2 regions of the Exiguobacterium sp. ZWU0009 genome follow, and region 1 is predicted to be linked to the other one. Evidence: riboswitches for the same ligand, from Rfam matches in the RefSeq annotation. Region 1 holds a riboswitch; the other holds the start of a gene.
What was found. A riboswitch is a leader RNA that binds a small molecule or an ion and turns the genes downstream of it on or off. The one in region 1 is predicted to bind S-adenosylmethionine.
Positions count from the first base shown of each region.

Region 2: linked by a shared signal. The riboswitch ahead of L985_RS15090 (alpha/beta hydrolase) and the one ahead of L985_RS13040 (methionine ABC transporter ATP-binding protein) in region 1 are both predicted to bind S-adenosylmethionine.

Region 1 covers NZ_CP018057.1:2,496,549-2,503,841, reverse strand. The annotation lists gene L985_RS13060 (class I SAM-dependent methyltransferase) at 359-997, shown strand; gene L985_RS13055 (S-ribosylhomocysteine lyase) at 1,001-1,465, shown strand; gene L985_RS13050 (PLP-dependent cysteine synthase family protein) at 1,462-2,385, shown strand; gene L985_RS13045 (bifunctional cystathionine gamma-lyase/homocysteine desulfhydrase) at 2,378-3,544, shown strand; SAM riboswitch class I at 3,602-3,706, shown strand; gene L985_RS13040 (methionine ABC transporter ATP-binding protein) at 3,783-4,805, shown strand; gene L985_RS13035 (methionine ABC transporter permease) at 4,802-5,467, shown strand; gene L985_RS13030 (MetQ/NlpA family ABC transporter substrate-binding protein) at 5,500-6,333, shown strand; gene L985_RS13025 (MDR family MFS transporter) at 6,413-7,293, shown strand, end outside.
Region 2 covers NZ_CP018057.1:2,926,270-2,933,562, forward strand. The annotation lists gene L985_RS15070 (M20 family metallopeptidase) at 1-895, opposite strand, end outside; gene L985_RS15075 (MetQ/NlpA family ABC transporter substrate-binding protein) at 918-1,736, opposite strand; gene L985_RS15080 (methionine ABC transporter permease) at 1,756-2,406, opposite strand; gene L985_RS15085 (methionine ABC transporter ATP-binding protein) at 2,396-3,424, opposite strand; SAM riboswitch class I at 3,511-3,614, opposite strand; SAM riboswitch class I at 3,864-3,965, shown strand; gene L985_RS15090 (alpha/beta hydrolase) at 4,033-4,791, shown strand; gene L985_RS15095 (thymidine kinase) at 4,864-5,478, opposite strand; gene L985_RS15100 (DedA family protein) at 5,662-6,312, shown strand; gene L985_RS15105 (type B 50S ribosomal protein L31) at 6,348-6,593, opposite strand; gene rho (transcription termination factor Rho) at 6,685-7,293, opposite strand, start outside.

The sequences.
Region 1 (7,293 bases):
CGGTGTATTGTTTCCCCTTAAGTCGTCCCCCAAAGACGAAGCGGTGCAATGAACAGGTGGTGGATCGAAAGGACTGATCAGGAAGTGAACGTAAGCTGGCGATCATGTCGAACAGGCGCCGTCCTCCACGCGGAAGAGCGAACAATTCCGAATGGAGCTGGGTTTTCCTTCGTAGCATTTCTAACCACATTATTCGTGTTGTCGGTTCGCCGGCAACGCCTTTTTTTGTTTTCTGGAAGTTTTTCGAGCCGGTCGCTTGCCAGGATAGCATCTCCTTGCTACAATGCGAATAAGGAAAATTACTTTAATTCATATCCGATTACTCGGAATTAACTGGTGAGATGGAGGACGACAAGGCATGACAGTACGTTTTATGGATGTTTTCACAGAATGGGCATCGACGTATGACGAGACAGTAACCGGACACGATCCGGAGTATAAAGAGGTTTTTCGTCGATACGATGAGATTTTGGATACAGTAGCGGATAAAGCGCAGTCGCCGGTCATTGAATTCGGAGCAGGTACAGGGAACCTGACACAACGTCTTCTGACACGTCACGACGCCGTACTTGCCGTCGAACCAAGTCCGGAGATGCGGGCGATCCTGACGGAAAAGATTCCATCGCTTGATGTACAGGACGGTCACTTCCTCTCGTTCGAAGCGAAGGAAGCACGCAGTTTCGTCTCCACTTATGCGTTTCATCATCTAACGGATGAGGAAAAGGGAGAAGCAATCGATCTGATGGCGTCACATTTACCGAAAGACGGAAAAATCGTCTACGCGGATACAATGTTCGTCTCAGAAGAGGCACGCCTGCAAACAATCCGTGAAGCACGCGCGCAAGGGTTCGATGCGTTAGCGGAAGATCTCGAACGCGAGTTCTACCCGTTGATTCCAGTCATGGAAGAATTGTTTACAGCACGGGGATTCACTGTTAAATTTATACAATACAATCACTTCGTCTGGCTCGTAGAAGCCGAGAAAATGGGGGAATAAATCATGGCACTTCAAAAAATGAACGTCGAAAGCTTTAACCTGGATCACACGAAAGTCAAAGCACCTTATATTCGCGTCGCGGGTTATAAAGAAGGTAAAGTCGACCAAGTCGTCAAATACGATATCCGTTTCACGCAACCAAACGTTGAGCAAATGCCGATGCGTGCGATGCACACACTCGAGCACTTACTTGCTGAAAACATCCGCAACTACTCGGATGATGTCATTGATGTCTCGCCAATGGGATGCCAAACAGGTTTCTACATGGCGATGATGAACTTCGACTCGGTCGAAAAAATGAGCGAACTCGTTGAGAAGACGTTGAATGACGTCCTCGCAGCAGAAGAGATTCCAGCGCAAAACGAAGTCCAATGTGGATTTGCGAGCGCACATGACCTCAAAGGAGCGAAGCACTATGCCGAGAAAATGCTTGCCGGTCGTGATGAATGGGACATCGTCTTCGGATGATCGCGAACAACGTCCGCGACCTCGTCGGAAACACACCACTCTACGAGATCACTTCATTCGATTTGCCTGCTGGTACGCGCATTTTGGCGAAGCTCGAATGGATGAACCCTGGGGGCAGCGTCAAAGACCGCCTTGGCATTCAACTCGTTGATGCAGCAATCGAAAACGGACATGTGACACCAGGCGGTACGATCATCGAGCCGACAGCCGGGAATACCGGCATCGGCTTGGCGCTCGCCGCTAAAAAATACGATCTCCAAGTCATCTGTGTCGTTCCGGAAAAATTCAGTCAGGAAAAGCAGACGTTGATGCGGGCACTCGGCGCAACCGTCGTCAACACGCCGACTGAACTCGATATGCAAGGGGCCATCGACCGGGCAAAAGAACTCGGTCAGGAAATTCCGAACAGTTACGTTCCGTTACAATTCGAAAACGAAGAGAACCCAGTCACGTATCAGCGGACACTCGGTCCTGAGCTGATTGCGGACTTACCGCATATCGACTGGTTCGTTGCCGGTTGTGGTTCAGGTGGTACGTTCGCCGGAACAGCGGACTTCTTAAAACAACGTCTCGGTACAAAAGCAGCAATCGTCGAACCGGAAGGCTCCGTCTTAAACGGTGGTCCAGCCGGTCCGCATAAGACAGAAGGTATCGGTACAGCAAAATGGCCAAGTCTCGTTCCGCGTGAACTCGTCGACGAGATTCATACGATTTCTGACCGTGATGCATTTGACGCAGTTCATACACTCGCTGCTCGCGAAGGATTACTCGTTGGTAGTTCAGCAGGTGCAGCGCTCGTTGCTGCGCTTGATATCGCAAAGCGTCACCCCGGCAGTACGATCGTCACCGTCTTCGCAGACAGTGCCGAACGCTACTTGAGCCAACAAATCTTTGAAAAGGTGGACGAAACTCATGCGTAAGAAGACAGCATTGATTCATGGAGGAACAGGTGTCGACCGGGCAACAGGAGCCGTCACACCTCCGATCTATCAAACAAGCACATACAAGCAGGATAAAATCGGTCAACTCAAGGACGGATATGAATACTCACGGACAGCGAACCCTACACGGACGAGCATCGAACGATTGATTGCGGATCTCGAAGGCGGCGCACGTGGTTTTGCCTTTGGTTCTGGGATGGCAGCAATCCATGCCGTCTTCCACTTGCTTGAGTCTGGCGACCACATCGTCATGACGGATGACGTCTACGGTGGTACGTTCCGCTTGATGCAACGCGTCTTACCGAAGTTCAACATCCAAGTGACGTTCGTCGATACGACGGACCTTGCGGCAACGGAAGCAGCGATTCAAGACAACACGAAGATCGTTTACGTTGAAACACCGACGAACCCGTTGTTGAAAGTAACGGACATCGAAGCGATCGCAACGATCGCCAAACGTCACGATCTTAAACTCGTCGTCGACAACACATTCGCGACACCATACCATCAACAACCACTCGCACTCGGTGCAGACATCGTCTTGCACAGTGCGACGAAATACATCGGCGGACATTCGGACGTCGTCGCTGGACTTGTCGTCGTTAAAGATGATGCGCTCGGCGAAGAGTTGCACTTCATCCAAAACTCGACAGGCGGCGTGCTTGGACCGCAAGACAGCTTCTTGCTCGTTCGTGGTCTTCGTACGCTCGGTATCCGGATGGATGCAATCGAAGAGACAGCACATGATCTCGTCGCGTTCTTACAAGCGCAAGACATTGTCTCGAACATCTTCTACCCAGGACTTGCATCGCATCCTGGTCACGACATCCAAGCGAAACAAGCGACTGGATTTGGTGGGATGATCAGCTTTGATGTCGGTTCAGCAGCGAACGCAGAAAAACTTGTCGAGGCGACACATTTCTTCACACTTGCTGAGAGTCTTGGTGCCGTTGAGAGTCTGATTTCCGTTCCGGCACGGATGACGCACGCGTCGATCCCAGCAGAACGTCGGGCAGAACTCGGTATCACGGACGGTCTCGTCCGGATTTCAGTTGGACTTGAGGATGCGGAAGATTTGAAAGAAGACTTAACACGTGCTTTCACGTTCCTCGAAAAAGTTTCTGAAAAAACTGTTTGACAACAAAAATAACCCCTGCTAATATTCAGAATATATTCTACAAACTTAATACCGAAACTCTTATCGAGAGTGGTGGAGGGACTGGCCCGATGAAACCCGGCAACCGCGGATCTAATCCGAAGTGGTGCTAATTCCAGCAGACAAAAGTCTGGGAGATGAGAGCAAATGGTTTTGTGTACTGAAAAGTGCGCGCGTTTGCTCTAAAACGCGCGCACTTTTTTATTTAGGAGGGACAGTAGTGATTCGTTTACAAGACGTAGGAAAGATTTATCGCTCAAAGCGCGGAGCAGTCGAAGCCGTCGCGAATGTTGATCTGACAATCGAGCGCGGTGAAATTTTTGGAATAATCGGTTATTCCGGAGCAGGGAAATCGACCCTGATCCGATTACTGAATATGCTCGAAGCACCAACGAGTGGTTCGATCCAAATCGATGGTGTCGAAATGACATCACTGAAACCAAAAGAATTACGAGGCGTCCGCAAGAATGTCTCAATGGTATTCCAGCACTTCAACTTACTTTGGTCACGAACAGTCGAGGAGAACATCATGTTCCCGCTCGAACTCGGTGGCTTTCCAAAAGCTCGCCGCAAGGAACGGGTTGCGGAACTGATTCAACTCGTTGGTCTTGACGGACGCGAAAAAGCTTACCCATCGCAATTATCCGGCGGTCAAAAGCAACGTGTTGGTATCGCTCGGGCACTGGCATCAAACCCAGACGTTCTCTTATGTGACGAGGCAACCAGTGCACTCGATCCGAAAACGACGGACTCGATCCTTGAGTTACTCGTCGACATCAATGAAAAACTGAAGCTGACGATCGTCTTGATCACACACGAGATGCACGTCATTCAAAAAATCTGTCACCGGGTCGCCGTCATGGAAGCCGGTAAAATCGTTGAGCAAGGTCCGGTCGCAGAAGTCTTCCGTCATCCGAAACAAGCGATGACGAAAGAATTCGTCAAACAATTGACGTCGCCGTCGGAAAACGAGTTGACGTTCGCGAAACTACGCGAACGATACCCAACCGGAAAGATCGTTCAGTTGACGTTCGTCGGATCGACGGCGGAAAGCCCGATCCTCGCGGAAGTCATGAAGGATTCACCGGTCCTGTTCAATATCATCGGCGGAAACGTCGGTCAATCGCAGGAAGGGGCACTCGGTACACTGTTCATTCAGTTGATCGGGGAAACAGAAGCAACACAAGCGGTCATCACGAAGCTTCAAGCCAGTGATGTTGAAGTGGAGGTGGATCACCGATGATTTCATTCTTTGACAACCTAGACTGGGACATGGTGTGGGAAGCGACAGGCAGTACCGTCTATATGACGGCAATCGCTGGGGTTTCGACATTCGTTCTCGGTTTGATCATTGGTCTATTATTGTATGCAACAAACGAAGAGTTATTATTCAAGAATCGGGCGTTTTATTCAATCTTGAGCTTGGTCGTCAACGTTTTCCGTTCGATTCCGTTCATCATCTTACTGATCTTATTGATTCCATTCACGACAGCAATCGTCGGTTCGTTCCTCGGACCAACGGCAGCATTACCGGCACTGATCTTCGGTGCTGCACCGTTCTACGGTCGGATGGTTGAACTCGCGTTACGCGAAGTCGATAAAGGTGTCATCGAGGCAGCCGAATCGATGGGTGCGACGAAGTTCCAAATCATCTATAAAGTCTTAATCCCGGAAGCGTTGCCTGCCATCGTTTCAGGTATCACGGTTACACTCGTCTCACTTGTCGGTTATACGGCAATGGCCGGAGTAGTCGGCGGAGGTGGACTTGGGGACATGGCCTTCATCGAAGGATTCCAGCGTTCTCAAAACGATGTCATCGTCATTGCAACACTCTTAATCTTAGCGATCGTCTTCGTCATCCAAATCATTGGTGACTTGCTGATCCGCGCAATTGATAAACGTTAATTCGAATCTTAATCATATTGGAGGAATCATTCATGAAAACTTGGAAAAAATTCGTAGGTACTGCCGCTGTATCCGTTTTAGCAATCAGCCTTGCTGCATGTGGTGAAAAATCATCAGGATCAGGTAGCGACGACAAGACACTCGTCGTTGGTGCATCAAACGTACCGCACGCTGAGATTCTTGAGCACGTTAAAAAAGAATACGAAGAAAAAGGTTACAAGCTTGAAATCAAGAAGTTCCAAGATTACGTACTTCCGAACAAAGCACTCGCTTCAAAAGAAATCGATGCGAACTACTTCCAGCACGTACCGTATCTCGAGCAACAAGAGAAAGAAAACAAATCATATAAGTTCGCGAACGCAGGTGGCGTCCACGTTGAACCACTCGGTATCTACTCGAAGAAATACAAATCACTCGATAAGTTGCCAAACGGTGCAACGATTCTGACGAGCTCAAACGTCGCGGAACGCGGTCGTGTCTTGACATTCCTTCAAAACGAAGGATTGATTAAGCTCAAAGACGGTAAAACGACAGATGCACAACTCGGTGATATCGCGGAGAACCCGAAGAAACTCAAGTTCAAGACGAACATCGAAGCATCGCTGCTTCCGCAAGCTTACAAAAACAATGAAGGCGACGCCGTTCTTATCAACACGAACTATGCGATCGATAACGGTCTGAACCCGTTGAAAGACGCAATCGCTTCAGAAGATGAGTCGTCACCATACGTCAACATCATCGTTACACGTGACGGCGATGAAAAAGACAAACGTGTCACAGCACTTCTTGATGTTCTGCACGAGAAGAAAAACCAAGATTGGATCCTCGACAAGTACAAAGGTGCAGTCGTTCCAGTCAGTAAATAAGTTCACCGAATCCGGCATCCTTCCTATATAATGGAAGGATGCTTTTCATTTGTCTGAAACAGGGGTTAGGGGGAATCATATGCAACGCATTCGTCAACTGCATCCGTTGACACTCGGGGTCTTGTTTGGAACGTTTTTCTCGCGTCTCGGAACGTTCATCACGATGCCGTTCTTCGCCATCTACATGACGACCGTTTTGAAATTCGATCCGGTCGATGTCGGCTGGGTCCTCAGTATCTCAGCGATCGCCAGTCTCGTCATGAGCTTCATCGGCGGTACATTGTCGGACCGGTATGGTCGCCGGGCGATGATGCTCGCCGGAACGATTGGGTTCGCGATCGTCTTCATTGCGCTGGCACAAGTCGAGACGTTCTGGGCGTTCTTTACGCTCAGTGCCTTGAACGGTGTCTGTCGCTCAATCTTCGAGCCATCCGCTCGTGCCTTGATCAGTGATACGACGGACGAAGCAAACCGATTATTCGTCTTCAATATCCGTTACGCGATGATCAACATCGCAGCAGCAATTGGACCGGGAATCGCCTTACTGCTGAGTGCGGGGAACACGTCAGCGACGTTTTACATCACGGCGTTCGTCTATATCGTGTACGGGGTGATGATTGGATTCTTATTCAAACGTCATCCGATCACCGAGACGCACGGTGGCAAGAAGGTCTCGTTCGGAGCGACGGTTCGTCTGTTACGGACGGACATCGCCTTTACACTCGCACTCGCCGGCATTATCTTCGGGGTCTTTGGTTACAGCCAGTTCAACTCGACCTTGCCACAGTTCTTGACGGAGACGTCACTCCTTGAAGGCGGAAAGACACTCTATGCGATCTTGATCACGATCAATGCGATCACCGTCTTGATCGTCCAATATCCGATCATGAAGTTCGGTGTCAAAACGTCACCGCTCGTCTCGATCACGACCGGGATTGCGACAGTTGCGATCGGATTGTT
Region 2 (7,293 bases), 430 kb from region 1:
GACGGTCGAACGCCCGGTTGAAGACGAGGTTATCGACTTCATTTTGGAAAGCGATGACGTCAAGCGTCGCCCCGGTCGCGAGTGCCGCGCCTTCAGCAACGGCTTTGACTTTTTCCGTGACGGCATTCAGTCGTTCCCGTGTCGTCGCCCGGATGAAGAAACGTGCTTTTGCGTATTCCGGGATGATGTTCGGTGCATCGCCACCATGCGTGATGATTCCGTGGATCCGGACATCGTCCGGTAACTGCTGACGTAAGGCATTGATGCCGTTGAAGAGTTGGATGACCGCGTCGAGAGCATTGATGCCTTCTTCCGGTGACGCCGCAGCATGCGCCGGACGACCAGTAAAGGCAAAGTCGAGCGGATCGACTGCAAGCGAAGAACCCGTGATCCGTGTTTGTCCGGACGGATGGACCATTAAGGCTGCATCGATTCCTTCCAGCAACTGATGTTTGACGAAACTACCTTTCGCACTACCGTTCGGTCCACCTTCTTCGGCCGGTGTTCCCAGCACGACGACACTTCCACCGACTTCATCGAGCACTTTACTAAGTGCGATCGCTGCCGCAACACTCGTCGTACCGATGATATTATGACCGCATGCGTGCCCGATGCCTGGCAACGCATCGTATTCTGCCAGAAAGGCAATCGTTGCGCCTGATCGGTCGCTCGACTTCTTCGCGAAAAATGCTGTATCGTGCCCCGCGACACCAAGTTCTACCGTAAATCCTTCAGCCGTCAGACGTTCCGCATGGAGCCGCGAAGCAAAGAATTCCTCGTTCCCGATTTCCGGTGTCGCATGAATCCGGTGACTCGTCTCAAGATACGATTCTCGTTTTTGTTCGATGTCTTGTTCAATCGTCTCTACCCATGTCGTGCGTACTGGTGTCGTCATATAGTCCACTCTCCTTTTGAATTTATTCGCCGATGTCGCTTAGTGGAACGAACGTCGGGATCGTACTACCTTTGTATTCTTTTTTGATGAAAGCCGCGACATCTTTTTGTTGGTAAAGCGACGCGATTTTTTTCAATTCTTTTTTGTTTTTGTCTTCCGTCCGTGTTGCGATGATATTGATGTATGGTTTTGCTGTCTCGTTCTCATGGACGATCGAGTCCTTGATGGGATTGAAGCCAGCGTCAACGGCAATGCCATTGTTGATGATTGATGCCGCGACGTCCGGTAAGACGCGTGGCGTTTGCCCGGCGACGATCGGGACGATTTTCAGTTTCTTCGGATTCCCGACGATCTTATCGACTGAACCGTTGCCGTCGAAGTCGTCCGGTAACTTGATCAGACCGGCTTCTTGCAGTAACAAGAGGGCGCGCCCCATGTTCGTCGCTTCGTTCGGAACGGCGATTTTTCCGCCGACCGGAATGTCTTTGACATCCTTGTATTTATCCGAGTAGATCCCCATCGGTGCAATGACGGTCGTCGCGATCGGTGACAGCTTCAACTTGTGTTCCTTCTTGAAGGCGTTGAAGTAGGAAATCGTCTGGAAGGCATTGGCGTCGATCTCACCCTCAGCCAGTGCCATGTTCGGCTGGACATAATCGGAGAACTTGACGAGCTCGATTTTGATGCCCTCCTTTTCTGCTTTTTTCGCGACATAGTCCCAAACTTGTGTGTCTGAACCGCTGACACCGAGTTTGATCGTCTTTTCGTCTTCTCCTGATGCTGCGCACCCGGCAAATAAAATCGTCGTTAGTGTTGCTCCAATTGCTACTGCTTTTTTCATGGCTGAATCGCTCCCTTGATTAATGTCTTCTGATTTTTCGTGCGACGATATTGCCTGTCGTCTGTAATCCTTGAACTAAGATGACGAGAATCCCGACCGTGATGATCATGACTTTCGTGTCGAATCGTTGATAACCATAGGTGATCGCTAAGTCACCGAGACCACCGCCTCCAATCGCACCTGCCATCGCTGACGCCCCGATCAAGCCGATCGTCGCGATCGTTAAGTTCAGGATCAGTGAACCGAGTGCTTCCGGTAGGAGGAAGCGGAAAATCGTTTGAAACGGTGTCGCACCCATCGCTTCTGCTGCTTCCAGAACACCTTTATCGACTTCGAGTAACGAGCTCTCGATCAGACGCGCCATGTACGGTGCGGCGTAAAAGACGAGCGGGACGATGGCGGCTTCGGTTCCGATCGATGTCTGGACGATCAAGCGCGTCAATGGAATGATCGCGACGAGTAGGATGATGAACGGAATCGAGCGGAAAATATTGACGATACTGTTGAAGAACGTGAACAGCGGGACATTTTCAAGCAATGCGCCTTTTCGCGTGACGACAAGCAGGATACCGAGTGGTAAGCCGATCAAGGTCGAGAATAAGAGCGAAACGGATACCATCGTCATCGTCTGCAAAAATGCTGTCCAGATATCACTGTAATTAACTAGCATGGGCAAGTACCTCCTCGACCGTCACCTGTGCCTGATCGATGTATTGTAACGCTCGTTTCACTTCAGTCGGCTCACCGATCAACTCGACGAGCAAGGTGCCGAACGGCGTATCCTGCAACTCTGTGATGCTTCCGTGCAAGATGTTGACATCGACGTCAAAGCGTTTTGCGACTTGCGATAAGAGCGGCTGCCCGGTGTGATGTCCGAGAAAATGAATCTTGTAGATCGGATGTGCATTCCGCGACTCGATCAACTGACGAATCGATGCTGGAATCTCGTCATGCATGACAGACCGGACGAAGTTCCGTGCCGTCTCGGTCTTTGGATTCGAAAAGACGTCGAAGACCGTTCCTGACTCGATCAACTTTCCAGCTTCGATGACGGCGACCCGGTCGCAAATTTCACGAATGACGCCCATCTCGTGAGTGATCAAGAGAATCGTGATCCCGTACTCCGCATTGATACGTTTTAATAACTGGAGAATATGATGCGTCGTCTGGGGATCAAGCGCTGACGTCGCTTCGTCACACAAGAGGACGGAAGGTTGCGTCGCTAGTGCCCGGGCGATGCCGACGCGCTGTTTCTGCCCACCGGACAATTGATCCGGATAATGATCCGCCTTGTCCGCGAGATCAACGAATTCGAGCAACTCCGTCACTCGGCGGCGAATTTCGTCTTTCTTGACGCCTGCGAGAACGAGTGGTTTTGCAACGTTCGTAAAGACCGTGTTCGCATTCAACAGATTGAAGTGCTGAAAGATCATCCCGATCCGTTGTTTTGCTTGGCGTAATTTTTTTGGAGACAGTTGCGTTAAATCTTCCCCATCGACCGTCACCGTTCCTGACGTCGGTCGTTCTAACAGATTGACACAGCGGAGCAGTGAACTTTTTCCGGCACCGCTAAAGCCGATGACACCAAAGATTTCGCCTTTTTCGATCGTCAGGTCGACACCGTCGAGTGCTGCAATCGTCTGATCTTTCGTGACGTACGTTTTTTTGACTTGATGAAATGCAATCATTCCGTTTTCCCCCTTCATTCAACAAAAAAGGTCCCTTCTTGAGAAACAAGAAGAGACCTGGATCCGCACAGTGGCAGAATCCACTCCACTCATCTCTCAGACATCTGTCTGATGGAATTGGCACAGTGCTCATAATGAGTCTGTTGCCGAGGTTTCGTAGGGCCAGTCCCTCCACCTCTCTGGATAAGTATTGCGGTATGAAATTCGTATGTGTGTTGTTGCGTTGTTGCTTATGTCGTAAAACTAATTTTTACATTACGGGTCGAAACTTTAAAAGTCAACCAACTTTGCAAAAATAATCCATTTGGCGCATATCGATGGATTTACAAGTTATGAATTAGCTTAATGAACGGATCGTGATTCGTCAAGAAAGATTTGACAAGTCATTTTTGGTCGTGCTACCATCGTTTCAATGATTATTCCGACAATTCCAATATGATATTTATCAAGAGTGAACGAGAGACCTGGCTCTATGACTTCACGGCAACCTGCAATTTGTAAGGTGCTCCGACCAACAAAGCGCGGCTTTGGATGATACGGTGAAAAACTCGTGGGCGTCCAAGCAGTGACGTCGACGAGTTTTTTTCATGAATGGAGGAAAAATAGTAATGATGAACTATCCTGTATTGACTGGTGCTGAAGCGTTTTATCTTCAAGGTGGATCGATCGGTATTCTAATCTGTCATGGTTTTAATGCGACCCCGCAAAGTGTCCGGGACGTCGGTGAGGCATTCGCCGCTGAAGGTTTTACCGTCTATGCCCCGCGCTTACGTGGACATGGAACGAACGTCCGCGAGTTTGAACAATCGACTGCTCGATGTTGGAAGCAAAGCCTGAAAGACGGCTATGAACGTTTACAAGAAACATGCGATCAAGTCTTCGTCATCGGTCAATCGATGGGTGCGACGCTTGCACTGTCACTCGCCGCTGACGGCATTCCGTTTGCCGGCATCATTACGATCAATGCCGCACTCTCCGTTCCATCCTATGAAGCACTTTCGTTCGAGGACGGTCCACAGTACTTACCGGAAGGGGCACCGGACATTAAGCGAGCAGCCTTCGAAATCATCTATGACCTCGTTCCAAGTCGTTGTGCGTTCGAACTCGTCCGTCTGATGGATGAGACGAAAGGACGCTTGGGATCGATCCTTCTGCCGACATTAATTCTCTACTCGGCGACCGATCACGTCGTCCCGCCGTCGAGCTCGGATTATCTGCATCAGCACATCGGAACGAATGATAAACGAAGCTACTGTTTACTGAACTCGTACCACGTCGCGACCCTCGATCATGATCAGGATTTGATCGTTCGTGAGACGATCCGCTTTATCGAACGCTCAAGCCGGTTCTCACAGGAAACGGGATAATAAAAAAACAGCTATTCACTTAGAAGTGAACAGCTGTTACATCAAAGGACGACCGCGACCGGTTCGTCTTTTTTAATTTTCTTGGTGCTGCACCGATTGGAGCGGCTTCGGTTTTCCAGGCACCTCATGGCAATGGCGGCACCGTGGCTCATACGACTCTGAAGCGCCGACTAGGATGATCGGATCATCATAGTTCGCTGGTTTTCCATCAATCAATCGTTGTGTCCGGGAAGCCGGATCACCACATGAAAGACAGATGGCTTGCAGCTTCGTTACGAATTCTGCGCGCGCCAGTAATTCCGGCATCTTGCCGAATGGCTCTGCCCGGAAATCTTGATCAAGGCCTGCACAAATGACGCGTTTTCCGTCTTGTGCAAGTGCTTCGATGACTTGTACGATCTCATCATCAAAGAATTGAACTTCATCGATTCCGACGATTTGTGTTTCCTCTGCTACTGCTGCGTAGAGATCACGACTCGTCGCCATCGGAATCGCCACGACGGAGTTGCCGATATGAGAGACGACATGCTCTTCATGGTACCGGTCGTCGATTGCCGGCTTGAATACTTGAACGGGCAGTTTGCCGTACTGCGCCCGTCTGACACGACGAATCAACTCTTCCGATTTCCCGGAAAACATACTGCCACAAATTACTTCGATCCAGCCGTACTGATTTATTACATGCATCATCGTCCGACACCGTCCTCTAAAAATAGTCACTTTAACGAGTATAGCCCGAAACGGTATCGAGAAAAAGGGTTGACTTCCGGAAATCAAAATTCATTTTTTCTTTACCTAGAATTTTTGTCCTTTCATTCCAACCGTCCCCTATTTCCTGTACACTGAAGAAGAAGACTCTCACGAAAGAAGGTGTCCCCGATTCATCATCTCTTACACGACATCCTGCACCAATATGGTGCCCTTGGTCTCTCCGTCCTTCTCGCAGGTGGTATCGTGGGATTGCCGGTTCCTGATGAGACCCTGCTCGTCCTGTCCGGTTTTTGGATGCATCAAGGCAATCTACCACTCGTCGGTACGATTCTCGCTGCTTACGCCGGCAGTTGCATCGGGATGACGATCAGCTATTTACTCGGATTAAAACTCGGTATGCCACTACTACACCGCGTCGGACCGAAAATGCGTATCTCAGAAAAACATATTCTTTCCGCTGAAGCCGGATTTCGTCGTTACGGAAAATCGGTCTTGATCATCGGTTACTACATACCTGGTCTCCGCCAGCTCTCTGCCTTTTTTGCAGGTGTCTCGAAAATGCCGTTTCGCGTGTTTGCGAGTTATGCGTATACAGGTGCGTTGATTTGGATCAGCGTGTTCTTAGGCGCCGGCTACTTCGTCGGTCGTCACCTCTCGTTCCACAAAGTCATGGACTATATCTTGGCACATCCGGAAGTCATGCCGTATTTAATCGGAATCGCCGGTGGAATCGCCTTCTCATTCGTCTTGAAGACGTATCTCGCGTATCGTTCACAATTCAGTCTATACAAAAACAGCCTGCTTCCGTAATGGAGGCAGGCTGTTTTTTAAGAACCGACAAGTAATTACTTGCGGCCGTATTTTTTGTTGAAGCGATCGACACGACCATCTGCCGCGTTGAACTTTTGACGACCTGTGTAGAATGGGTGCGAGTCTGAAGACACATCCACACGGATGAGTGGGTACTCGTTACCATCTTCCCAAGTGATTGTTTCGTTCGAAGAACGAGTAGAACCGCTTAAGAATTTGTACTCAGTCGTTGAATCCATAAATACTACTTTGTTGTAGTTAGGGTGAATTCCTTGTTTCATGGTTGATTTCTCTCCTTCCGCCCTGGTTCATTTGCTGAGCCAGAGTAAGTTACCTTCCTATACTAAACGATTTTTTTATGCGTCGCAATAGTTATTTTTCGGTCGGTGTTTCCTTCTTGACGGTACGCGGTTTTGCTGGTGCGCGTCGGACCGCCTTCTTCTTTTCTTTCTCGAGTTCAACGAAAAATTCTTCATTGTTTTTCGTGTCACGAATCTTACGCAGGAACGTATCGACGAACTCGTTCGACTCGTTCATCGTCCGGCGAATCGTCCAGAGCGCATCGAGCTGCTCTTTTGGAAGCAACAGTTCTTCCTTCCGCGTACCCGATTTTCGGATGTCAATCGCTGGGAAGATTCGACGCTCTGACAACTTCCGATCAAGATGCAGTTCCATGTTGCCAGTTCCTTTGAATTCTTCATAGATGACGTCATCCATGCGCGATCCCGTCTCGACAAGCGCCGTCGCAAGAATCGTTAAACTACCACCGTGCTCGATGTTTCGCGCCGCACCAAAGAACCGTTTTGGTTTATGGAATGCAGCTGGGTCGATCCCGCCTGAGAGCGTTCGTCCGCTTTGCGGCACCGTTAAGTTATAGGCCCGTGTCAGACGCGTGATCGAATCCATCAAGATGACGACATCCTTCTTGTGTTCGACGAGTCGCATCGCCCGCTCGAGGACCAGCTCAGAAATCCGGACGTG